4 regions of the Desulfonispora thiosulfatigenes DSM 11270 genome follow, and region 2 is predicted to be linked to each of the others. Evidence: riboswitches for the same ligand, from Rfam matches in the RefSeq annotation. Region 2 holds a riboswitch; each other region holds the start of a gene.
The links. Region 2 has a riboswitch for thiamine pyrophosphate ahead of B8965_RS01565 (ABC transporter ATP-binding protein). Riboswitches for the same ligand answer to the same signal wherever they lie in the genome.

Region 1: linked by a shared signal. The riboswitch ahead of B8965_RS00085 (energy-coupled thiamine transporter ThiT) and the one ahead of B8965_RS01565 (ABC transporter ATP-binding protein) in region 2 are both predicted to bind thiamine pyrophosphate.
Region 3: linked by a shared signal. The riboswitch ahead of thiD (bifunctional hydroxymethylpyrimidine kinase/phosphomethylpyrimidine kinase) and the one ahead of B8965_RS01565 (ABC transporter ATP-binding protein) in region 2 are both predicted to bind thiamine pyrophosphate.
Region 4: linked by a shared signal. The riboswitch ahead of thiC (phosphomethylpyrimidine synthase ThiC) and the one ahead of B8965_RS01565 (ABC transporter ATP-binding protein) in region 2 are both predicted to bind thiamine pyrophosphate.

The regions. Positions count from the first base shown of each region.
Region 1 is NZ_FWWT01000005.1:7,381-13,462, forward strand. Features, by position in the region: gene B8965_RS00070 (class I SAM-dependent methyltransferase) at 1-19, opposite strand, end outside; gene mnmH (tRNA 2-selenouridine(34) synthase MnmH) at 85-1,197, opposite strand; gene tenA (thiaminase II) at 1,268-1,939, opposite strand; gene B8965_RS00085 (energy-coupled thiamine transporter ThiT) at 1,952-2,548, opposite strand; TPP riboswitch at 2,653-2,758, opposite strand; gene B8965_RS00090 (cold shock domain-containing protein) at 2,940-3,137, opposite strand; gene B8965_RS00095 (exodeoxyribonuclease III) at 3,409-4,164, opposite strand; gene B8965_RS00100 (methyl-accepting chemotaxis protein) at 4,243-5,889, opposite strand; gene B8965_RS00105 (hypothetical protein) at 6,074-6,082, opposite strand, start outside.
Region 2 is NZ_FWWT01000007.1:27,819-33,900, reverse strand. Features, by position in the region: gene B8965_RS01585 (DMT family transporter) at 1-531, shown strand, start outside; gene B8965_RS01580 (coenzyme F420-0:L-glutamate ligase) at 593-1,786, opposite strand; gene B8965_RS01575 (hypothetical protein) at 2,032-3,102, shown strand; gene B8965_RS01570 (EamA family transporter) at 3,183-4,091, shown strand; TPP riboswitch at 4,139-4,241, shown strand; gene B8965_RS01565 (ABC transporter ATP-binding protein) at 4,291-5,040, shown strand; gene B8965_RS01560 (ABC transporter permease) at 5,037-5,801, shown strand; gene B8965_RS01555 (ABC transporter substrate-binding protein) at 5,809-6,082, shown strand, end outside.
Region 3 is NZ_FWWT01000015.1:25,240-31,321, forward strand. Features, by position in the region: gene thiE (thiamine phosphate synthase) at 1-448, opposite strand, end outside; gene thiM (hydroxyethylthiazole kinase) at 438-1,250, opposite strand; gene thiD (bifunctional hydroxymethylpyrimidine kinase/phosphomethylpyrimidine kinase) at 1,266-2,069, opposite strand; TPP riboswitch at 2,131-2,239, opposite strand; gene B8965_RS05190 (DUF2156 domain-containing protein) at 2,492-3,388, shown strand; gene B8965_RS05195 (GNAT family N-acetyltransferase) at 3,391-4,575, shown strand; gene B8965_RS05200 (GerAB/ArcD/ProY family transporter) at 4,783-5,871, shown strand; gene B8965_RS05205 (hypothetical protein) at 5,886-6,082, opposite strand, start outside.
Region 4 is NZ_FWWT01000015.1:18,525-24,606, reverse strand. Features, by position in the region: gene B8965_RS05170 (NAD(+) synthase) at 1-1,554, opposite strand, end outside; TPP riboswitch at 1,826-1,927, shown strand; gene thiC (phosphomethylpyrimidine synthase ThiC) at 2,116-3,429, shown strand; gene B8965_RS05160 (DNA-3-methyladenine glycosylase) at 3,434-4,042, opposite strand; gene B8965_RS05155 (GerAB/ArcD/ProY family transporter) at 4,061-5,176, opposite strand; gene B8965_RS05150 (hypothetical protein) at 5,196-5,405, opposite strand; gene B8965_RS05145 (Ger(x)C family spore germination protein) at 5,407-6,082, opposite strand, start outside.

The DNA of each region.
Region 1 (6,082 bases), on a different contig from region 2:
ATTCAAATTTATGTACCATAATTACCTCCTTGGATAAAAGCATATTCACTAAACTATCAGAAAAAAATTCCAGTTATATCATCTTTAGGCCAACATCTTAAAATAATCTATAACCTCTTTCGCATTACCTTGAAAAACCATTTCCCTGGTACACTTTTTCATTTGATAAGAATACATAGGATCATAGTATTCTTTTAAAAGTATTTCTATCCAATTTCTATGTAAGTCGGGTTTATTAGAACCAATTTGTATTTTAAATGCATCTTCAAATACATTTAAAAGTCTTTTATGACCTTCAACGCCTAATCTTTTCTGCAGCTTATTTATACTTCTAGTGATATAACCAGACCACTCTATAAGCCCTGTTGAATGTCCAAATGTATCTATATAATTAGCTTGTGACATGAGTACATACTCATTAAAGGTAATTTGAACCCGCTCTTCAAAAGGTACATTCAATACCACTAAATTACCCTTTCTAAAAAACTCAAATAACTCTTTTGGTATAAAACAATAACCAATATTTCGTGATTCATCTTCTAATATCATATATTTATGTTTCTCATGTTTATGTGAGATAAGAGCATAAGAAAGATTATTTTCAAAATCAATTTGACTAGGTTGTGGTGTAACATGATTTCCAAATGATGAACCACGATGGTGGGCAATTCCTTCTAAATCAATTGCATTTTTAAGTTCTTTTAGAAGTATTGTTTTACCAGAACCTGTATATCCTCCTAGTAAAATCGGTGTACTTATTTGTTTTTCCGGAGAAAGTTCTTCTATTAAATAATTCCTAAACGCTTTATATCCTCCCTGAAGACGCAGTACATCATTACCAGTAGCTTCTTTTATCCATTTTTGAGTTATTGCAGAACGCTGACCACCTCTAAAACAGTAAATCATAGTATTAGGGTGCTTAGTGATATAAGATGACCAGGCATCTATCCTGGACTTTCTTAAATCTCCAGAGACTAACTGGTGTCCTAATTTTACAGCTTCTTTATTTCCTTTTTCTTTATAACAAATTCCAACTAAATGTCTTTCTTCATCATTCATAAGAGGTAAATTTATTGCATTTAAAAAGGCACCCTTTTCATACTCTATAGGAGCTCTAACATCTATTAGTGGGATTTTTTCTAAGACAATTTTTTCAAAGTCATTATATGTATAATTGCTTAAACTAGATCTATTCATTTGTTAAGGCTGAGATTTCAGCTCCATTACTATACTCTGTTAATTTAATGTTTTCCATATAAATTCTCCTTTATTCAAAACTCATATCCCAAAATCCCATTTCATATCGACATGCTTCTAAAAAGATTGTCATTAACTTTTCTTTTTCTTCTTCGTCAATATCTTTACATATCCTATCCACAAGCTCACAAGACTTAATACTAAAATCTTCGAATCCTTCTCCAGCGTAATCTTCAATCCAAGGATAGTAGTAATTGTCTTTAGCATTATTATTACCATTTTTAATACATTGTTCTTTTAAAGTTTTTCCTATATATTCATAAGTTAGTGTACAAGGAAGCGCAGACATAAAAATCTCTTTAATATCCCCACCCTCTTTAAAGCTTAACATATAATCTAAATATGCTCTATTTGCAGGTTCAATTTTCATATTATCAATCATAAAAACATCAAGATTAAAATCTTTAAGATATCTAATATGCATATTAGTTTCTTCTGCAATTACAACACCTATACATGTATGTAAAAATTGCAAATCTTCTATTCTATCAGATAATAAGAATGCATGTGCATATACCTTACCATAATCCTTTAGATATAATGTGTCTTGTATAAGATACTTTTTAAATTTTTCTTTTTCTAAACTTCCATCCCCTAGTCCCTTAATAAAGGGATGTTTCATGTAATCTTCATAATATTTTTTCACTCTCTGATCTTCAATAATCATTTTAGCAAAACTCATATTTTCACCCTCTTATAATTTTACTAATTCTCTAAATTTATTTAATGGTAACAATGTTAGAACAATTGAACTAGCTAATGCTTCTACTCCATATCCAAGCAAACTATATCCTGCCGCATAATACCAGACATTCATACCCTCTGGTGCAAAATGACCAAAGAAAATTATTCCTGAATAAATACTAAATAAAATAGATATAATTGAAGCAAATATAGCCCCTAAAAACAATTTACTCTTTTTATCAATACCAAAGATAGGAGTAAATGCTATCGCCATCATTCCACCTAAATAATCTAGGGGTATTTGTAATGGGAAAAAGGGTGGAGCAACGACAATTTTGGTAAGTCCAACAACAATACCACAAATTAGCGCTTCTTCCTTTCCGGCTATCACAGCTAGTACCATAATAGGAAGTATAGATAATAAACTACAGCCTCCTCCTTGTGGAAATGGCACTATTTTAATCATGTACAAAACAAGGGTTAATGTTGTAACAACTCCAATTCTCGTTAACCTTCTTGTATCTAATTTAAATCCTTTTAGATTAACACAAGTTATAACACTAAGTACTACTGTGAAAATCACTGCTAAAAAAATTGCTATACTCATTCTATTTTCCCCCTTTTTATAGAAAAATGCAACTTTCTCTGATAAGTTAATTAGAATTTTGCAATAAAAAAAAACGTGCACCTAACTGGTTAGCACGTTTAAAAATACTAATATAACATATTTCCTACGCTGGCATTACCCAGATCAGGTCAGAGGTCAGAAGATACATCTTCTATCTCAGCCGTTTACACAGCTCCCTTATATTTTTCTAAATTATATCTTAAATTTCTAATTTATTCAATATTTTAATAATTATCTGCGATTATCTAATAATATTATTAACTCTCTTTATTAATAATATCTGCCTTAATATAAAAACCGACAGAAGATACAGATATATTTTTTCAGTAAAAAACCTCTTAAAGAATTAACTTTAAGAGGTTTAAATTGACTAGATAACTGTGATGTTTTCAGCTTGAGGACCTTTAGCTCCTTCAACAACGTCAAAAGATACATTTTGACCTTCTTCAAGAGTTTTGAATCCTGTTGAGTTGATTTGTGAAAAATGTGCAAATACGTCTTTACCATCTTCACCTGTAATAAAACCAAAACCTTTTTCTGCGTTAAACCATTTTACTGTACCATTCATATAATAATACCTCCGAAATTTCATTCCTTTAATCCTGTGCAAAAATTATTAGTACTAAAATTCCCGAAATAACAATACCAAATCTAAACTTAGTAAACTCAGAACATATTACATAATAAATATTTACTGCTGAATTAAGGTAAGTTCATTCTATCATGAATTTATATTCTGTGCAAGTATTTTTATGATATTTTTTATTTTTTTTTGCATTTATTTATAATTATATTTTTCAAGTGTAAATTTACAGGTATTTTATTAGTTTAAAACTTTATTATGCGTCTACTTCTAACACTACGGGACAGTGATCACTCCCCATAATTTCTGCATGAATTTGGGCATCTTTTATTTTGTCTTTTAACTTTTCCGAAACTAAAAAATAATCTATTCTCCACCCTACATTTTTTTCTCTTGCTCTTGCCATATAAGACCACCAAGTATAAGCTTCAGTTTTTTCAGGATAAAAAAATCTAAAAGAATCAATGAATCCAGCCTCTAAAAGTTTAGATATTTTATCTCTTTCTTCATCAGAAAACCCTGCATTTTTTCTATTTGTCTTGGGATTTTTTAAGTCGATTTCTGTATGAGCAACATTAAAGTCACCACAAGTTATAACAGGCTTTTGACTATCTAACTTTTGTAAATATGCTTGAAAATCATTTTCCCAATTCATACGATAATCCAATCTTAAAAGCCCTCTTTGCGAATTTGGTGTGTAAACATTTACAAGATAGAAATTAGGAAATTCCATTGTTATAACCCTACCTTCTTGGTCATGTTCTTCTATTCCTATGCCATAAGTCACAGATAAAGGGGTATATTTTGTAAAAATCGCTGTACCAGAATATCCTTTTTTAACTGCATAATTCCAGTATTGTTCATATCCCTCTAACTTTAAATCAATTTGACCTTCTTGTAATTTTGTCTCTTGAATAGAAAATATATCAGCATCTACTTCAGTAAAGTAATCTAAAAATCCTTTTTTAACACAAGCCCTTATACCATTAACATTCCAAGAAACCAATTTCATCTAAAAAACTCCTTATATAAATATTTGAACCGTTTACAAGATATAGTTGAAAACGAGATTATAATAATTTAAAACTATTTAAATTGCAAATTTATTTACAATTTCTTTAAGTTTAGTTGCTAATTCACTTATAGAATTAGTATTTGCAGATACTTCTTCAAAAGAAGCCGTTTGTTCTTGTACTGCAGCAGCTACGTCCTGAGTGCTATTACTGTTTGCTTCAGATATTTCACTTAAAACAACTGAAGCATTTTTAATATTTTCAAATTCTGCTAAGACAATTCCTACTATTTGTTTAATTTCTTCTGATTCTATTAGTGTAGTATTAGAATTTGCTAAAATTAATGATAACTGGTTTTCTAATCCTTCCATAGAATCTTCTTGAATTTTAATTTTAGCTACTAATTCATCCATAGATTGATTAACATCATTACTTTTCATACCCATATTTTTAACTATTTCATTAATATTACTAGCTGATTTATCTGTTTCTTCTGCTAATTTTCTAATTTCGTCAGCTACCACTGAAAAACCTCTTCCATGTTCTCCAGCACGTGCTGCTTCAATTGAGGCATTTAAAGCCAATAAGTTGGTTTGTCCAGAAATATTTTTAATAAGTTCTACAATTTCTCTAATATTTATTGAATAATGATTTAAATCATTAACAACCTGCGAAGCTGATTCAATTGCAGTAATAAAATCAGTTAATTCTTGGGATTGTTTGAATACATATTCATTACCCACCTTTACAGAATGCTCGGTTTCTTTAGAATAACCCAATGTCATATTTGCTTTTTGATTTACATTTTTAAGTTCTACTTGAAGTTTATTTATTAAATCTAGTAACTTCTCTATTTCATTACCTTGAGTAATAGATCCATCTGAAACCTCCTGAGATGAATAAGCAATTGACTCTGTAGATTGAGTTAATTCATGAGTAGTGATAGCAATTGTATTCATATCAGTTGCTATTAAATTCGAAGCCTTAGCAATTTCTTGAACTATTTTATGTATATCATCTATAAAAAGATTAAAATAGTTAGTAAGTGTTCCTATCTCATCTTTACTATTAGTCTTAATTCGTTTAGTTAAATCACCTTGACCTGAGGATAAATCTTTTAATTCATTCATCAAAACTTTAAGTGGTTTTAGAATTCCTTTATTTAACAAAAGTATTGATAGTATACCAATCAGCAAGGCTAATATTAAAAAAACTGAATTAATAGTTTTGGCCGTAAGAACCTTATTTCTTGAATAAAGCGAAAAATCCGTTACTAATTCATTAATTTCTTGTACATATGTATCTATTTCAGTATTAATAATCGCTAAAGATGTTTCATCTTCTTTCTCCATGATATTCATAAAAGCTGGTTTATATCTTTCATCCCACTGATTTTTAATTTTCTCCAAGCTTTTTTTTGTTTCTTCATGTTTTAAGGGTTTTAATCCTAGAGAATCATTTCCATTTTGAATATTATTAATAATATCATCAAAAGTTTTTATTTTTTCACCTAAATCCTTTTTAGCTGTTAGATTATTTTCAAATATAATCATATTTGATACTTGTGCCATTCTAAAAGTGGTAGCCCTTAATCTGCCTGAGAAATTTATAAAACTAGAATCCGATTCAAGCATTTGGTACGTTGAATAGTTGACTGTAACAACCGATAAAACAGTTATTATCATTAGTAGAAAGGTTACTATAATCTTTGTTTTAATTTTCATATAAACCTCCATAATTTAAGTTTTTTATAATAATTTAGTATAGCATATTTAGTAAGCCTTTCCATATTTTCTTGAATAGAAAAAACAAAAGACCACTAGCTTTGCTAGTGACCTTTTAAAAATTTCATTACATATTTTTTATTTTTAAACCTTTTTAAATAATTAACTTATTGAATTAAGTTAATTATTTAGT
Region 2 (6,082 bases):
AATGTAGTAGCCATAGTATTATCTTTTAGTGGAGTGGCTTTAATAATTACTAATGGAAAGTGGCAAGTTTTAAAAAGCCTTAGTTTTAATATAGGAGATTTACTAATGATTATTGGCGTAATTTGCTGGGCAAGTTATGCGATACTTTCTAAAAAGGCTTTAATAAAATATAGTCCTTTAAAAGTGACAAGTTATGCCTTTTTATTTTGTGCAATTTTATTAATACCGATGGTTATTTTAGAAAAGCCGTGGGTTTATATCCCTGATACATCTCTAAATGGATGGTTATCAATTTTTTATATGTCCTTTTTTGCCTCAGTAATCGGCTATCTGATTCATCAAATTGCCATTAAAAATATTGGTCCTAGTAGATCTTCCTTGTATATTAATTTAGTGCCTTTATTTTCAATGATATTAGCTTATTTTTTCTTGCATGAAAGTATCAGTATAATAAAGTTAATCGCATCTTTATTAATTATAATAGGGGTATTAATAAATATTGGGGTTTTTTTTCCGGATAATAAGGAATAGATTAAAAATTAAAATCAGAATAAATAAAATAAAAGGCTACTCATTAGAGTAGCCTTTTATTTTAATAACTATCGGTTGCGTAATTATCAAAATATCCTTGGATTAAAATGATTGGGGTACCTTTATCACCACTACCACTAGTTAAATCACAAAGACTACCTAAAAGGTCTGTAATTTGACGTGGTGTTGTACCTTCTGCAACCATTTTTCCAGAAAGATTACTATCTTTTTCTTTAATATACTTTTTCGCTATTTCATTTATATCTTGATTTTCTAAATTAATTAAGTTATTATCAGCTAAATACTTTAATTTTAATTCATTAGGAGTTCCTTCTAATCCTTTTGTATATGCAGGAGAAACAACAGGATCAGCTAGTTCCCAAATTTTACCGACTGGGTCTTTGAAAGCTCCATCACCGTAAATCATAACTTCAATATTTTTACCAGTCATCTTATTTAATCTAGCTTGAATTTCATCAACATATGTTTGACCATCTCGTGGAAAGAGTTTGATCATTGTTTCAGATGCTTTATTTGAGCCATATAAACCATAATCACTATTATAGCCTCTTTCGTTAGAAGGCTCTGAGCAAATGTCATCAAGACCTAGAACTATTTCAGCACCAGCATTTTTTAAGATTTTTTTAGTTCTTTCTCTACTATGAATATCGGCTACAATTACATTTTTAGTGAACTTTAGGATTTCCTTAGGATTATTTGCTAAGTGAATAATAACATTACCATTTACCCCTAAATCCTTATACATTTGAATATAATCAATATCTGTAAAAGGATGCTTTACTTCTTTGCCAAAAATTTTGCGGTAATCTTCTTCACTTAAAACATCTGTAAACGGATCAATTCCAGCTTCATCCATTTTTTCGATGTCCATTAAATGGTTACCAACTTCGTCTGAAGGATAGCTTAATAACAAATGTACTTTGTCTACCCCTTTAGCGATACCTTCTAAAAGCATAGAAAATCTATTTCTACTTAAAATAGGAAAGACAACCCCAACTTCACCATTTATCTTTTTGCTGACATCTTCTGCAATATCATCTATTGTTATATAGTTCCCTTGAGCTCTGGCCACAAGAGATTCAGTAATCCCCACAACATCTTTATCTCTAAATGTAAACTTTTCTGATTCATAGGCTGCTTTTACAGAATCTACTACGATTTCTACAAGGTCATCACCTTGTTTAACAATAGGTGCTATAATACCTCTAACCGTGGTACCAATAGTCCTTGACATATTTTACTCCTCCTAACCTAACTATACTCATCTTTAACCATTCTTAGGAAGTTTCCCCGTATATATTGTAACTGAATATTATTTTTTTGCAAATGATTATATTGTATACTTTGGTTTTTATATGATTAGTTTTATCTGAAATTAATATACATAATTAACTGAAAGTGTTCTATAAGTATTTAGGTATTCTTATTTAACTATGGGGAAATATATATGATAGCTTGATCTTGAAAGGATAGTTTTATATGACTAATGATACAGTTTATATAATTGGAGCAGGAATAAATCAGTGTATAACGGACTATGAAGGACTTAATCCTCCTTTAACTTTAAACTTTTTTAAAACAATCCTTAAAAGCACAAAGTATCAATCTAAGGAGTATGTGCAAAAGGTTAATTTAGTATATGAGTATATTGAAAAGTACTGGAAAATGGATAAAGAAAATTTAATAAATAGAACATTTAATTTAGAAGAATGTTTTACTCTGATCCAACTTCAATTAATGGAAGCAATTGAAGAAAATAAAGAACAAGAAATATCATATTTACTTAGAATTAATTCTGCCCTTAAAATAATGTTTGTACAATTTTTAGCTGATTTTGAAGAATTCATCAATTCATCAAAGCTAATGCGGGATTTTGGCAAATTAATATATCAGCAAAAACCAAATATAATAACCTTTAATTATGATTGCAATGTAGAAAGATCTATAGAAACAGCCTCAGGTCTTTTAAATGAGAGAAAACATAATCAATATAAGTGGAAATATCCTTTAAGTTATGGAGTGGAATTTGATCAAATAGTAATTGATGGTATAAAGGTAGACCAATCATATTATCAAAAAAACAAATTATATGATTGGAAAATCCTTAAACTACATGGATCCTTAAATTGGTTTAAATATTTACCCGTTGATCAGAAAAGAAATCTACAACAAAATGGAAAAGTAGTATTAACCTCAGAAAAATGGTGGCTTACTGAACCAGAGAATATAGATGGATTAATTATTGATCCTGTAATAATTCCACCGGTATTGTATAAAAATTATAATCAAGAACTAATTTGGGAGTTGTGGGTTAAAGCAAAAGAATGTTTATCCCAGTGTAAAAACTTAATTGTGATAGGTTATTCTTTTCCTCCTACAGATTTTGGAATAAGAAAGTTATTATTAGAGTCATTTGAAAATAATTCTTTAGAAAAATTAGTCATAGTTAATCCTGATACGACAATTGTAAGTAAGTTAAAAAAACTAGTACATTATGACAAGCCAGTCTTAGTGTGTAGTGATTTAAGCGAGTTCTTGCATAAAGTTTAAAAAGCAAATTTTCATAGATAATTTCATAATAATTTGATAAAATTGGATTATAGTACCTTAATTTGGAGGAAGGGTTTTATGTGTCTACGATAAGTATAATTTTAGTTTTACTTTCGTCAGTTACTCATGCGGGTTGGAATCTACTAAGTAAAAAGGATAATTCTTCGATAAGTTATTTTTTTGTAGGAAATATCGCAGCGGGAATTATTTTTTCTCCAATTTTATTTTTTTATCATGATAAATTAAGTTTAATTCCTGATTATGTTTGGGTGCTTTTAATATTAACAGGTTTCTTTGAAGCCCTGTATTACAGCACCTTAGCTTATGGGTATCGTTTAGGGGAAATGTCTTTAGTTTACCCTATTGCAAGGGCTTTACCTATTATTATGGTTACTATATATACAGTAATGATCGGAAAAGCCTCTGATATTTCGCATTCTTACATAATAGGATGTTTGTTTATTGTAGTTGGTTTATTTATTCTACCTCTTGAAAAGATAACCAAAGAAACTCTGAAAAGTCTATTTACCAAATCAATCGGTTTTGCCTTTGTAGCAGCTATCGGTACAGCCGCCTATTCAGTCATTGATGATAAGGCCCTAAGGATTTTAAATGAAGTACCCGATCAGGCTTTTTCATCTTTAGAAGCTTCTTTAATCTTTATGGTTTTTATTGCTCTTTTTTCTTCTGTATGGCTAGGAATATTCACCTTATTTAGCCAGGAGGAAAGAAAATTATTTAGAGAAATAATGGAAAACCATAAAAAAAATGCTACTATTATGGGCTTAGGGATTTATGTCTCGTATGGGATAATCTTATTATCGATGTTATTTGCCAGTAATGTTGCTTATGTTGTTGCTTTTAGGCAAGTCAGTATTCCAATTGGTACTTTGTTTGGTTATTTTATTTTAAAGGAATCTATGTATCTTTTAAAAATTATTGGAACATTCTTAACAGTACTAGGTTTAATTGTAATTGCTATAAGCTAAGGTTGTAGTAATATATTCTATTATATGCTACAATAAGGATAACTTAATATTGTCGCTGGGGGTGCCATGTGGCTGAGAAAAAACAATTAGTTTTTACCCTTTGAACCTGACTTGGTTAATACCTACGTAGGGAAGTTTAGAAAAGGATTATAGCCTCTTTACCTTGCGTAGAGAGGTTTTTTTATTGGGGGTGAAAACAATGGAACTAAATGTAGATAAAATTCATTATTCTTACCAAGAAAACAAAGAACCAGTGTTTGAAAATATAAGTTTTAAAGTAGAAAAAAGTGAATTTATAGCTTTAGTTGGGCCAAGTGGATGTGGAAAAACAACTTTACTACATATTTTAGGAGGTTTATTAGAACCTACCAAGGGACAAGTTTTATTAAATGGTAGTAATACTGATAGAATGGGAAAAATCAGCTTAATGCCTCAGGAAGATTTACTCTTGCCTTGGCGAACAATACTCGAAAATGGTGTGCTTCCTTTAGAAATAAAAGGGATAAAAAAAGAAGAGGCACGAAATAGGGTAAAAGAATTAATAAAAGAATTTGGCTTAGAAGGATACGAAAATGCTTATCCGCATCATCTTTCTGGGGGTATGAGGCAAAGGGTAGCTTTTTTAAGAAATATTCTCACGGGTAATAAAGTTATTTTATTTGATGAACCATTTAGTGCTTTAGATGCTTTAACAAGGTTTAAAATGCAAAAATGGTTACTTAAAATGTGGCAAAAATTCAAACCAACTATTATCTTCATAACTCATGATGTAGAAGAAGCAATATTTTTATCTCAAAGAATATTTTTACTGGGCAAAATACCAAATCGAAATATTAAAGAATTTATAGTTCCTTTTAAATATCCGCGGGATAATGATTTACTAGGATACCCTAAGTTTACTGAAATAAGACAAGCAATATTAAAAGGTCTAGAGGGATTAGAAGAATGAAAAAAATGAAAAATTATAACGCGATCATATTCTTAAGTCTGTTTTTGATTTTTTGGGAGGTAGCTGTAAGACTATTAAAAGTAAAACAATTTATTTTACCAGCACCTACGAAAATAGCGATGGCTTTATGGTCATATAAAAAAGTTCTTTTTACAGTTCATTTTCCTGTAACTTTAGCAGAGGTTATGGCAGGATTACTTATTTCCGTTATCTTATCAGTTTTAATATCTGTTTTAATGCTAAAAAGTAAAAAATTAGAAGAAGGGATTTATCCATTTTTAGTCATTTCTCAAACTATACCCATAATTGTCTTATCTCCCGTAATTATTATGTGGTTTGGGTATGGTTTATCGGGAAAAATAGCTATTACTGTCTTAATTACTTTTTTTCCTATTGTTGTAAATACCTTTGAAGGATTTAAAAGCATTGATATAAAGTATCTAAATCTGTTAAAAACCATGGGGGCAACAGAAAGTCAAATATTTTGGAAGGTTAGAGTACCTGCTTGTTTACCTAATTTTTTCATTGGGTTAAAGGTCGGAGCAGCCGTAAGTGTTATTGGGGCAGTAATAGGAGAATGGTTAGGTGGAAATTCTGGATTAGGGGTATTTAGTAGAAGAATGTCTAGTAATTTAGAAGCTGATGCCGTTTTTGCTGCTGTTATAATTTTAGCCTTGCTTGGAATATTTTTATTCGGAGTAGTCAAAATATTAGAAAAAATTTTCATCCCCTGGTCTTTAAATACAAAAAAAGAAGGGTAGTGTATTGATGAAAAAGCTAGGTATTTTATTCTTATCATTAGTAATGATGTTTTCTTTAGTTGCATGTAGTGATGGAGCTAAAGAACCAGAAAAGAGTGCAGAACAAACTGAAGATTTAAAAGAAGTAAGTATTATGTTAGATTGGTATCCAAATGCAGTTCATTCCTTTATATATGTAGCAGCTGAAAAAGGTTATTTTGAAGAAGAAGGTTTAAATGTAAAGATTAATATGCCAGCAGAAACTAGTGATCCTTTAAAACTAGTAGCAGGGGGAAAAACTA
Region 3 (6,082 bases), on a different contig from region 2:
ATTGCTCTACGCCAATAGGTTTATCTATTTCCTTACTACCTGTTGGATAAACAGCTCCCACTCCTAAATAATCGGCTCCTTCTTCCTGAGCTTTTAGGGCAGCTTCGACTGTATTAGCCGTAATTCCTAAAATTTTATCAGGTCCTAGCATTTTACGAGCTACTGCGCACGGTAAGTCTTCTTGACCAATATGAGCACCCGCAGCATCTACCGCAAGGGCGATATCTAGGCGATCATTAATTAATAAAGGTACATTATATTTATCAGTTACTTTTTTGAGACTTTTGGCAATATTATAAAAATCTAAAGAAGAAATATCCTTTTCACGCAATTGCACAATAGTAGCTCCACCTAAAATAGACTGCTCAACAGCCGTTTCTAAATCCCTATCTCCTAAAATACCTCGATCTGTAACTAGGTATAAAGCATAGTCTAGTTTATTCTTCATGGATTTTTCCCTCGCCTTCTAATATTTCTGGTGTTAAATTATAAATATTATCAAATATTCTCATTCTAAATGTGCCAACACCTTCAGAATCTTTTAAACTATTGAAAGACTTTTCACCAGCTAGTCCCATGGATAAAATCCCAGCAATAGCCGCACTATAATAATCCTCAGTGACACCAGCATATGTACCCACGAGTGATGAACACATACATCCTGTTCCCGTAACCTGAGATAATAATTTATGACCATTAGCAATAAAAGTAGTATTTGTTCCATTTGAAATAATATCAATTTTACCTGTAATTGCAACAATAGCATTTAATTTATGGGAAAGCTCAAGAGCAATTTCTTTGCCATTTTGCATATCATCCATAGAGTCGACACCTTTAATATTACCATCTATGCCAGCTAAGATTTTAATTTCAGACATATTTCCTCGGATAATAGTTGGATTAACTTCTGCTAAAAGTTGTTTGGCTGTTTGAGTTCTAAGTTTTGTTGCTCCCACTCCCACAGGATCTAAAATTATGGGTATATTTCTTTCTTTTGCTGTTTTTCCTGCTATAATCATAGAATCAATTGTGCGAGTATTTAAAGTGCCAATATTTAGAACAAGCGCCCGAGCTAGAGAAGTCATTTCTTTAACCTCTTTTTCATCATCAGCCATTACAGGGGATCCCCCAAGGGCTAGGACAATATTTGCACAATCATTTACAGTAACATAATTAGTTATATGATGTACTAGAGGACTCTTTTCACGCACATCTATTAGTAATTTTGTGGTTTTTTGATATATTTCCAAGATGTAAATCCCCCTTTAATCGAGCATACCAGCCTTTTGGTATAGAGAATAAAAATGATTAGTCGGTCCATATCCTTTACCTAAAGCAAGAGAATGTCTAATAGCAGTTGTTATATATTCCTTAGCCTCTCTAACTCCCTCTTCAACATTAGCCCCTTTAGCTAAATTAGCCGTGATTGCAGAAGAAAGGGTACAGCCTGTCCCATGAGTATTTTTTGTATTAATTCTTTCTGAGGTATAATGCGTTATTTTTTTACCATCATAAAGAACATCGATTGCATCCTCGGTGAGATGTCCACCTTTAACTAATACTTTTTTAGGGCCCATTTTGTGAATTAATAAAGCAGCCTTTTCCATATCTTCGACAGTATCAATTTTCATTCCGACAATTACTTCAGCCTCTGGGATATTAGGTGTTACTACTTCAGCAAGAGGTAAAAGGTGGGAAATAAGGGCTTCTTTAGCTTCAGGTTGTAATAAATCAAAACCGCTTTTTGAAATCATTACAGGATCAACTACCACATTTTGCGCCTGATATTTTTTGAGATTTTCTGCGATAGTTTTAATAATTTTAGTTTCAGAAACCATTCCAATTTTTACTGCATCTACTTCTATATCCGTAAAAATTGCTTCAATTTGTTTAGAAACCATTTCGGCACTTAAATTTTCTACTGCAGATACTCCTTGGGTATTTTGCGCAGTGATGGCAGTGATAACGCTCATTCCAAAGACACCATGGGCAGAAAAGGTTTTTAAATCGGCTTGTATTCCAGCTCCGCCACTACAATCAGAACCAGCAATAGTTAAAGCAGTTTTCATGAAAATTCATCCTTTCTTTTGATAAAAAATAAAAAAAAGCACAAACTATAGTAGTGTGCTTTTGAAAATAGACACACTTTCCTACGCTGGTTTTATCCAGATCAGGTTTAAAGGGTTAAAGATAAAGGTCTTTTTCTCAGCTAGCCGTTCTAGCTCCCCTAGTGTAGTACTAATATAATATTTAACCTTTTTATACTATCATGTTATTATAATGGTGAGAAAAGTCAAGACTTTGGGGATAATAAGGGGAAATAAACTTACTGTCTACGATTATTATTCAGAAAATATATATCAGCTAAAAGTTAAATCATGTTTTACCACAAAAACTATTGACAAAGGTGTATAATAATAGATAAGCATTTTTTAGCAGGGATATTAATATTTATAGAAAAAAATAAGGAGTGATATTTATCAACTTTAAGATGATTGAATTAAAAGATAAAGATATCTTTGATCAATTTTTCAAAAGCGATAGATACGAAGGATCGGAATGTACCTTTACTAATCTATATATGTGGAGAAAAACTTATAATATAACGTGGACCCTTGTAGATGATTTTTTATGTGTGAAGGCAACCTTAAATGATGCTACATACGTTCTACCACCTTTTCCAAGGAATAAGGACGGCTTTTTTAAGGTTGTAGATAAACTAATAGATTATATTAAAGAAATTAATATACCCTTTGTTATGGGGGGAATTACGGAAGATTTAATGGCATATATGGAAAAAGAAAGGCCTAATATGTTTAACTTTACGGAAGATTTTGATACCCATGATTATGTGTATAGTGCGGAGGATTTAGTAGAATTAAAGGGCAGGAAATATTCTCGTAAAAGAAATCATATTAAGAATTTCAAAAAGCATTACTCTGATTATGAATATTTTGATATGACTGAGGAATTAGTCCCATCCTGTATTCAAAGTGCCATTGATTGGTGTGAAAAAAAGGAAAAGGATTTTAATGATAAAAGAAGCTTAATTTGTGAGCGTGATGCTTTAATTGAAGCCTTAAAGCAGTTTACCTATTTAGGATTTAAAGGTGGAGTAATTAAAGTTAATGATAAGGTCGAGGCCTTTACTTTTGGGGAACTTTTAAATGAAGATACCGCTGTAATTCATGTGGAAAAAGGAAATCGTGAGCTTAATGGCATTTATCCTACGATTAATCAAGATTTTTGTATTCGTAATTGGAGTGAAATTAAGTTTATAAATCGAGAAGAAGATTTAGGTTTACCCGGGTTAAAAAAGGCTAAAGAATCTTATTATCCTGTAAAATTCATTAAAAAATATAGTGCTACTTTAAAAAATGAGGGATAGATATGGACTTTCATTTAATTAAAGAAGAGGATAAGCCTTCAGTGATGCGTTTGTGGGCGTACTGTTTTGAAAATGAAGAAGATCCGTTTTATAATTGGTATTTTAATAATTTCTTCAATAGTGAAAATACCCTCGGTTCCTATTCAGAAAATAAATTAATGGCGAATTTACAATTAAATCCGTATCAAATTTATGTACGGGGTAAGGCTTTAGATACTTCTTATATAGTCGGCATTGCCACCGATCCAGCTGCAAGAGGGCAAGGAATTGTTAGGGGCTTAATGGTGGAATCATTTAGGGAAATGAAAAGGAGAAAACACTTTGTTTCCATCTTAATGCCTTATAGGGCTCATTTTTACTACCCTTATGATTTTGAGTTTGTCTATCATCATTTAAAATATGTTATCCCTATAAGCGATTTAAAAAGGCAAGGGGCAGGGTATGGTGAATTTAGGCAAATTGACGAAAATTATATAAAAAATAAAAATGATTATCAGGAACTGCAAGAGGTTTATGATAAGTTTACTAAAAATAAACATGGATATGTTGTGCGTACAGAGGAAAATTGGAGGCTATTAGTAGAGGAGCATTTAACTGAAAAAGGATATATAACTCTTTTATTGGAGCAAGGCAAGCCTATAGGTTATTTGTTTTATTATTTACAGGATAATAGATTTATCGTCAAAGAAATGGCCTTTGCAAACATAAACGCGCAGAAATCTCTTTTAAAATATATCTATAATCATAATTCTCAAGTAGAAACCTTGGAATGGAATGCTGCTGTAGATGATTTAACTTATCTTTCTTTACCTGATCCGAAACAGGGCATAACGATGTACCCTTTTATGATGGCGAGGATAATAGATGCTAAAGAGGCTTTAGAAAGTATAGATTACTCCAGGGATATTACGGGAACAATTAAAATAAGTATTTCTGATAATTTAGCCACCTGGAACGAAGGAACCTTTAAGGTAGAAATTAATGAGGGCAAAGCTAAAGTTACGAAAACATTAGAGCCTTCTGATGTAAATCTGGGGATTGGCACCTTAACAAGTTTATATTTTGGGAGATTATCTGCGAGTGAACTTGAGTTTTTAGGTAAAATAAGTAGTGGTTCAGCTAAAAAAATGGAACTTTTAACTCAGATATTTCCGAAAATGAATAATTTCATAAATGAATATATTTAAAAGGCCGTGCATATGTCCGGATTATTACTCAGAGAAAAGACATTTAGTAAAGAAGATGTCTTTTCCTGGGTTAATTACAGGAATTAATATGCACGGTTTTTTTATGTAGAAAAATATTTCAATCTTATTCTTTAAGGTATTAATAAAAAAACCTTTTTTGGAAAAACTAATCTTAAGGTAGTAAATATATATGGAGGTGAGGTAGGATTGAAAGAAAAGATTTCGATTATCCAATTTAATATGGTAACCTTTGGTTTTATCGTTGGGAATAGTATAATTTATTCCTTTGGTTTAAACTATGCCCAAAGAGAAACCTGGATTGCAGACCTTATAGGCCTACTAATAGGGGTAGGAGTTATATTCATGATTACATACATTGTTAATAAGTATCCTTTAGGAAGCTTTGATTTAATCTTAGAGCATTTATTTGGTTCAGTACTGGCTAAAGTATTTTTGTTTATAATTTTTATGTATGCTTTTTTTACAGCAGCCATGATTTTAAGTCATGTTGATGTTTTTATGAATAATACTATTATGCCCGAAACCCCAGGCTGGGTTTTTAATTTATCTTTAGGAGTTGTAACTGCCATAATTATTCGCTATGGCGTAGAAACAGTATCTAGGTGTTCTGAATTATTTGGGCCTATGATTTTAATCTTTATTATAATTTTAGGAGCATTAGCTATACCACAATTTGACTTGAAATATTTTTCTCCCCTTTTTACGGAAGATATAAGTTCGATTATGAAGGCAGTTGTTCCAATTGCTTCTTTTCCTTATTTACAAGCAGTATTACTTGTATTTTTTATGGTTTTAATAAATAAAAAAACAGAAGGAAACACCTATAAGCTAAATATATTGGGGTTGGTACTAGGAGGAATAATTTTAATAAGTAGATCGATTTATAAAATCGGTATTTTTGGAGTAAGAGAAGCTACTAAATTAACCTTTCCCTTTTATAGTATTAGTAGACAAATAGAAGTAGGAAGTTTTCTGCAAAGAACTGAAATTTTATTTTTAGGAGTTTGGTGTTTTGCTATTTTTATTAAATTAGCAGTATGTCTTTATGTCTGTGCTAAATGTATGCAAGGGATTTTTAAACTAGAAGATTATAAGATTTTAGCTTTACCGATTACACTTTTAGCGGTTCCGTTTTCTCTTAATTTATTTAACAACTTTCAGGGAGTTCAATTGTTTCTCAATGTAACCTTAATTTTCATTAATATTATTTTAATTGTAATTCCGTTTTCAATTATCTTTGGTTTTAGTTTATTTAAAAAGAAGGTAAGTGCTTAGCACTTACCTTCTTTTTAGATTTCCATTAATTTATAAAAGGCTGGAAAGATAGATTTAAAGATATCATTCATGAATGCACCAATGGCTGAAATATTTACAGTTTCATAATAAACCAGCCCTGAGGAGATAAGACTTAAAACTAAGAAACTAGCAGTAACATAAATGATTTTCTTATGATTATCCTTTTTATTATCTTTAAAAAGAGGGACTA
Region 4 (6,082 bases), on a different contig from region 2:
AAGACCGTACATATTATTATCTGCTGCCCATTTTAATAAGAATTGTACTAAAGTTTTAGGAATACCAGAATTAAGCGAATACATAGACATATGATCTCCATTATATGTAGCCCAGCCTAGGGCTAACTCTGACAAATCACCTGTACCCATTACGAGCGCATTATTTTTATTAGCATAGTCCATTAATATTTGCGTTCTTTCCCTAGCTTGGACATTTTCATAGGTTGTGTCTAGTATCTTTTTATCATGTTCAATATCTTTAAAGTGAGTTAAGCAAGCTTCTGTGATATTTATTTCTTTACTAGTTACACCTAGCTTTTCCATTAAATCGCGAGCATAATTATAAGTTAAATCGGATGTTCCAAATCCCGGCATAGTAATTGCTAAAATATTTTTTCGCTCAATATTCAGGAGATCAAAGGTTTGGACAATTGATAATAAAGCTAAGGTAGAATCTAATCCTCCAGAAATACCCACAACTACTTTATCAATTTTTGTATGTTCTAGTCTTTTAGCTAAAGCCGCTGTTGTGATAGAAAATATTTCTTGGCAATGACTATCTAAAGTTTTTTCTTCCCCTGGCACAAATGGTAAAGGGTTTATTTCTCTAGATAATGTGCTTAACCTAAAATCTTTAACATAGCTAAAATTAATGATTTCGGTATTTAACTCTTGGGTTAAAAAGGTCGTATTTTCACTAAAGCTTGTATTTTTTTGACGCTCAGAAATTAATCTTTCTATGTCTATTTCACTTATTATTAATTCACTTTCGCGATTAAATAGCTGTGACTCTTTTAATGAAGTACCATTTTCATAAATCGCACTATCCCCCCCAAAAACTAAGTCTGTGGTGGATTCATGTACTCCTGCAGATGCATAAATGTAACCACAAATGCACCTTGAACTTTGCTGAGAAATCAGTAATTTGCGATAATCTGATTTACCTACATATTCATTACTTGCTGAAAGATTAGCTATGATACTTGCTCCTTTTAAAGATAAATAAGAGCTTGGAGGAATAGGCGACCATAAATCCTCACAAATTTCTACTCCTAAGGAAAATGGCAAATCTGTACATTCAAAAAGCAAACTTCCAAATGAAACCTTTTGTCCTAAAAGTTCAATTACAGTTGATTCTTTCGCATAATCAAATCCAGAATTAAACCATCTTTTTTCATAATATTCCTTGCTATTTGGAATATGCATTTTTGGAACTATCCCAAGAATTCTGCCCTTTAAAATTGCAACTGCACAATTGTAGAGTCTTTGTTTAATCGATAAGGGCATCCCAATTAAAGTTAATACTTGATTATCCCTAGAACTTTGTAAAATAAAATCTAATTGTTCTACAGCGCTATCTAATAAATGTCTTTGCTGAAATAAATCGCCACAAGTATATCCGGTCAAAGAAAGTTCAGGAAAAACTAAAAGAGCGCACTCCTGTTCAGAAGCTTCATCCATTAATCTTAATATTTCTTGTGTGTTATATATGGTATCAGCAACCTTGATCTTGGGAGTTGCCGCTGCAACTTTCAAGAAACCATAATTATTCATACAATCATCACCTTCCAAATAATTACCCATCCATTATAAACCAAAATCCCGCGTGAAAACATATCTATATCTATTCTTTCAAGTTATCTCATAAATTATTAAAACTATTTAATGTTTAATGATATAAAATATATTTCCTTTAGCTTATACCATTAAATCACCTTTTCATATTATAATAACATTAATTAAATAAGATTAATCATTTGTGCAGAAAAATATACCTTTACAATTATAAAATTCCATGTTAATATATGGTTACAAATTAAATATCGTATATTTGCAGGGGCGCCACTGGCTGAGATGGATGAATAATCCTGTCCCTTTGAACCTGATGTAGTTAGTACTACCGTAGGGATGCAAAAAAGAAAACTAATTTTAGTTATTTTTTAAGCTTACCCTTGGGTAAGCTTTTTTATTTTATTAAATATAATTAAGGATTTAGTATAAGTAAACTTGCCTGATTATCTTATATAACATTTTATTTAAGCAATTTCTATAATTATTTAATAAGTAATCTCGTAGGTAATCTTATCTAGAACCAAGAAAAGGAGACTGAATATTATGAATTTTTCGACTCAAATGGATGCTGCCAAAAAAGGAATTATTACTAAGGAAATGGAAATTGTGGCAAAAAAAGAACAAATGGAGGTTAATACTTTAAGAAAATTAATTGCTGAAGGTAAAATAGTTATTCCTGCCAATAAAAATCATACATCTTTAGATGCTGAGGGAGTTGGACAAGGATTAAGAACAAAAATAAATGTAAATTTAGGTATTTCTAAAGATTGCCGTGATATTGAATTAGAGCTGGAAAAGGTGAAAACTGCTGTAAATATGAAAGCTGAAGCTATAATGGATTTAAGTTGTTTTGGAAAAACTGAAGAATTCAGAAAAAGAGTAGTAGAAATTTCACCTGCAATGATAGGTACTGTCCCAATTTATGATGCAGTTGGCTTTTATGATAAAGAGTTAAAAGATATTACAAAGGATGAATTTTTAAAAGTTGTAGAAAAACATGCTAGGGATGGCGTGGATTTTATGACCATTCATGCAGGAATTAACCGTGAAACTGCTGCTGTATTTAAAAGAAATCCTAGATTAATGAACTTTGTTTCCAGGGGTGGGTCTTTACTATATGCGTGGATGGAATTAAATAATCAAGAAAATCCATTTTATGAATATTATGATGAACTTTTAGAAATTTGTGAAAAGTATGATGTTACTTTAAGTCTAGGGGATGCTTGCCGTCCAGGTAGTTTAAAGGATTCTACTGACCCTAGTCAAATCAAGGAATTAATGACCCTTGGAGAACTTACTTTAAGAGCCTGGGAAAAGAATGTACAGGTCATGATTGAAGGACCAGGCCATGTTCCTTTAAATGAAATTGCGGCTAATATGTTAATTGAGAAAAAATTATGCCATGGTGCTCCTTTTTATGTTCTTGGGCCAATCGTGACAGATGTAGCACCAGGATATGATCATATTACAAGTGCTATTGGTGGTGCTATTGCAGCAGCTAATGGGGCAGACTTCTTATGCTATGTTACACCTGCCGAGCATTTAAGACTTCCTACTTTAGATGATATGAAAGAAGGAATCATTGCTAGTCGTATTGCCGCTCATGCAGCTGATATTGCTAAAGGAGTTCCAGGAGCAATTGAGTGGGATCATGAAATGAGCCAAGCTCGCCGTGACCTTGATTGGGAAAAAATGTTCGAGCTAGCCCTAGATGAGGAAAAACCTAGAAAATATCGTAAAGAATCCATGCCTGAAGATAAGCATACTTGTACTATGTGTGGAAAAATGTGTGCCGTAAGAAATATGAATAAAGTCATGGATGGTAAAAATGTGAATATTTTACGAGATGATGATTAATAATTTATTTTTTAGATATGTACGGATTATCTGCAAAGTAATATCTCCAAGGATAATCGATGGCTTCTTCAGCGTAGTCGATATTGATCCTTGGAGATGTTACTATTTTCTCCTTAGTCTGACCGGGGTCTACTAGGTATAAAGTATCCGCACATAAATCTATTCCATTATGCTCTTTAGTTATAGCCATACCTTTACTTAGTTTTCCAGGGCCGTTTAGTAAATTTAGATATTGTCTTTTAGTTAAGTCTGAATCTATTTTTCCATAACGGTCCTGGGAAATTTGAGGTATGCCACTAATAGGTTTTAAGGCTCTAATTAAAATTGCTTCTGGATTATCGATTGTACTAGTAACGATGTTTAAGCAATGATACATTCCATAAATTAAATAAACATAGGCATGCCCAGCCTCTCCAAACATTACTTCGGTTCTCTTGGTTCTTTTTCCTTGATAAGAGTGTGCTGCTTTATCAATAATCCCCCCATAGGCCTCTACTTCAACTATTTCTCCTATCCTTTCTACCCCCTCTACCTTATGAATAAGATGTTTTCCTAGTAGCTCCTTAGCCACTGTTAAGGTATCCCTACTATAAAATTCTCGCGTTAATTTCATATTTATCATCCTCAAATATTAGTTAATTAAGGTTCGCTTTTTACTTCCTTTGCCCCTTTTACCCCTGTGCTTTATTTCTGCAATTATCCAAGTAAGTATGGGAATTATAACAGTAAAAGGAAATAACAAAGTTGGCCAAATCTCATAGTTAAATTCAAAATAATGCATGATACTATCATAAGCAAAATAGGATAAATTAAGAATAATTAATGCGATTGGAACGACAATAAAACGATACTCTGTAAAGCCAAATAATTTAGTGAAGGCCTTAGTAGTGCATAAAAGCAAAATCGATACTTTTACAAAACCTCCTAAAATAAAAGAAGTTGCTACGATAATCTCAAGCCTTTGTAATAATTCTCCCACACTGATTCTAGCTGCTGCACTATAAATAGGAAAATACATTCTCTCCATGGAATCTGGCCCTAAAACCGCTAAGCTTACGGTAGCAATAAGAAAAATATAAATAAAGGAAATGAAAAAACCTGACAAATAAATCTTTCGTGGTGACCTTTTATCCCTAAAGTACTGAAAAGCTGCCGTAAAAACTACAATTTGACTAAAAGGAAAGGTAAAGGTCTGAAATCCCCCTTTTAAAATAGGCCTAATGCCATCTTGTAAAACAGGAGTTACATTTGTTATCTCTATTTGGGGAATTAATAAAATAACCATAAATATCAGTAAACCAAAGGGAAAATACACAAAGAATTCCGACCATCTCCCAAGGACTTCAATACCTTCTTTTAATACCCAAATAGATAGTAAGCCCATGGCAAGTATAGGTATTATTTGAGGGGTATTAGGTAAATTTACGGTCTTGATAAATTGCCCATAGGTATCAAAAATATCAGCAGTAAAATAGGCAATCCATAAAAACTTAATGAAGAAAATTATCTTACTTAATACTTTACCTAAACAAATTTCTAAAATATCATAATAATCCTGATCGGGAAATAAATTATGTAAACGAATATAAATAAAAATTAAGGGCAAGACCATAATTAAAGCCATAATAATTCCTAGCCACATATCCTTTTGCGATATCATTCCTACCCCAAAGATAGAAGTGGACCCTACTAAAAATAGAATTATCATCGAAATCCCTTGCCGATCAGAAATAACCTCTTTGAGCATATTTATTCCTCCAAACTAACTACTGACCCATAATAGCCTTTACTGCATTTTCAATCGGATAAACAGGGCTAGGAATTTCTACTCCTAAACTTAATAGTAAACTCATAACAAAGGCGATCGAAAAAGTTAAAGAATAAGCGATTAATTCTTTTTTCTTTTTTTGTTCTATTAAAGGATAAATTTCTAAAACACCAATTATTAGATATGCTAAGATAATTAAAATAACCATGCTAATCACTCACCTTAATAGGTTTAGAGGTTAAGGCACTACCTTTTATCTCTACTTTTACCTCGACCTCGACAGGTAAACTACAAAAAACTTCACTCCAATTACCTTTTACTTCTTTCCAAGTATCTGGTAAATATCTTTGGACATTACAGGAAAATTTAAAGACATCAGTTTGATGATCTTGTTGCATATCTTTGATTAAATTCTCCATTTCCTTTTTTACTAACTTTTCTGCCTGTTGTTTGACCATTTTTCTGCCTTCTTTATCTATGAAATTAGTTGTGCTATCTAATTCTGCTATCCCTGTTTCAATCTTAGCCTCTACCGTCATTCTTAATTCTCCATCCTGTATAATAGGCTTTTGTTTTGTTTTAGAACTAATGATTTCTAAAGTTACGGCATTATTCTTTTCACCTATACCTATAATATTAAGTAACCCACCTTCTAACTCATCTCGAATTAAAAGTAAAAATTTAGTTTGATTACCATCTATCCAGCCTACCATTTTGTCCCTTTTAAAAAGTGCGGTTCCATATAAATCAGGAACCACTTGCGCTTTACTTTTCACCACATGAACAGTAGGTAAAATTGGGCTTAGTCCATCAAAACCTAAATCATGATTGTATCTCCACATTTCTGCTTTAGGTATTTTGGCTAAACTTTTTTGTGCCTTTAAC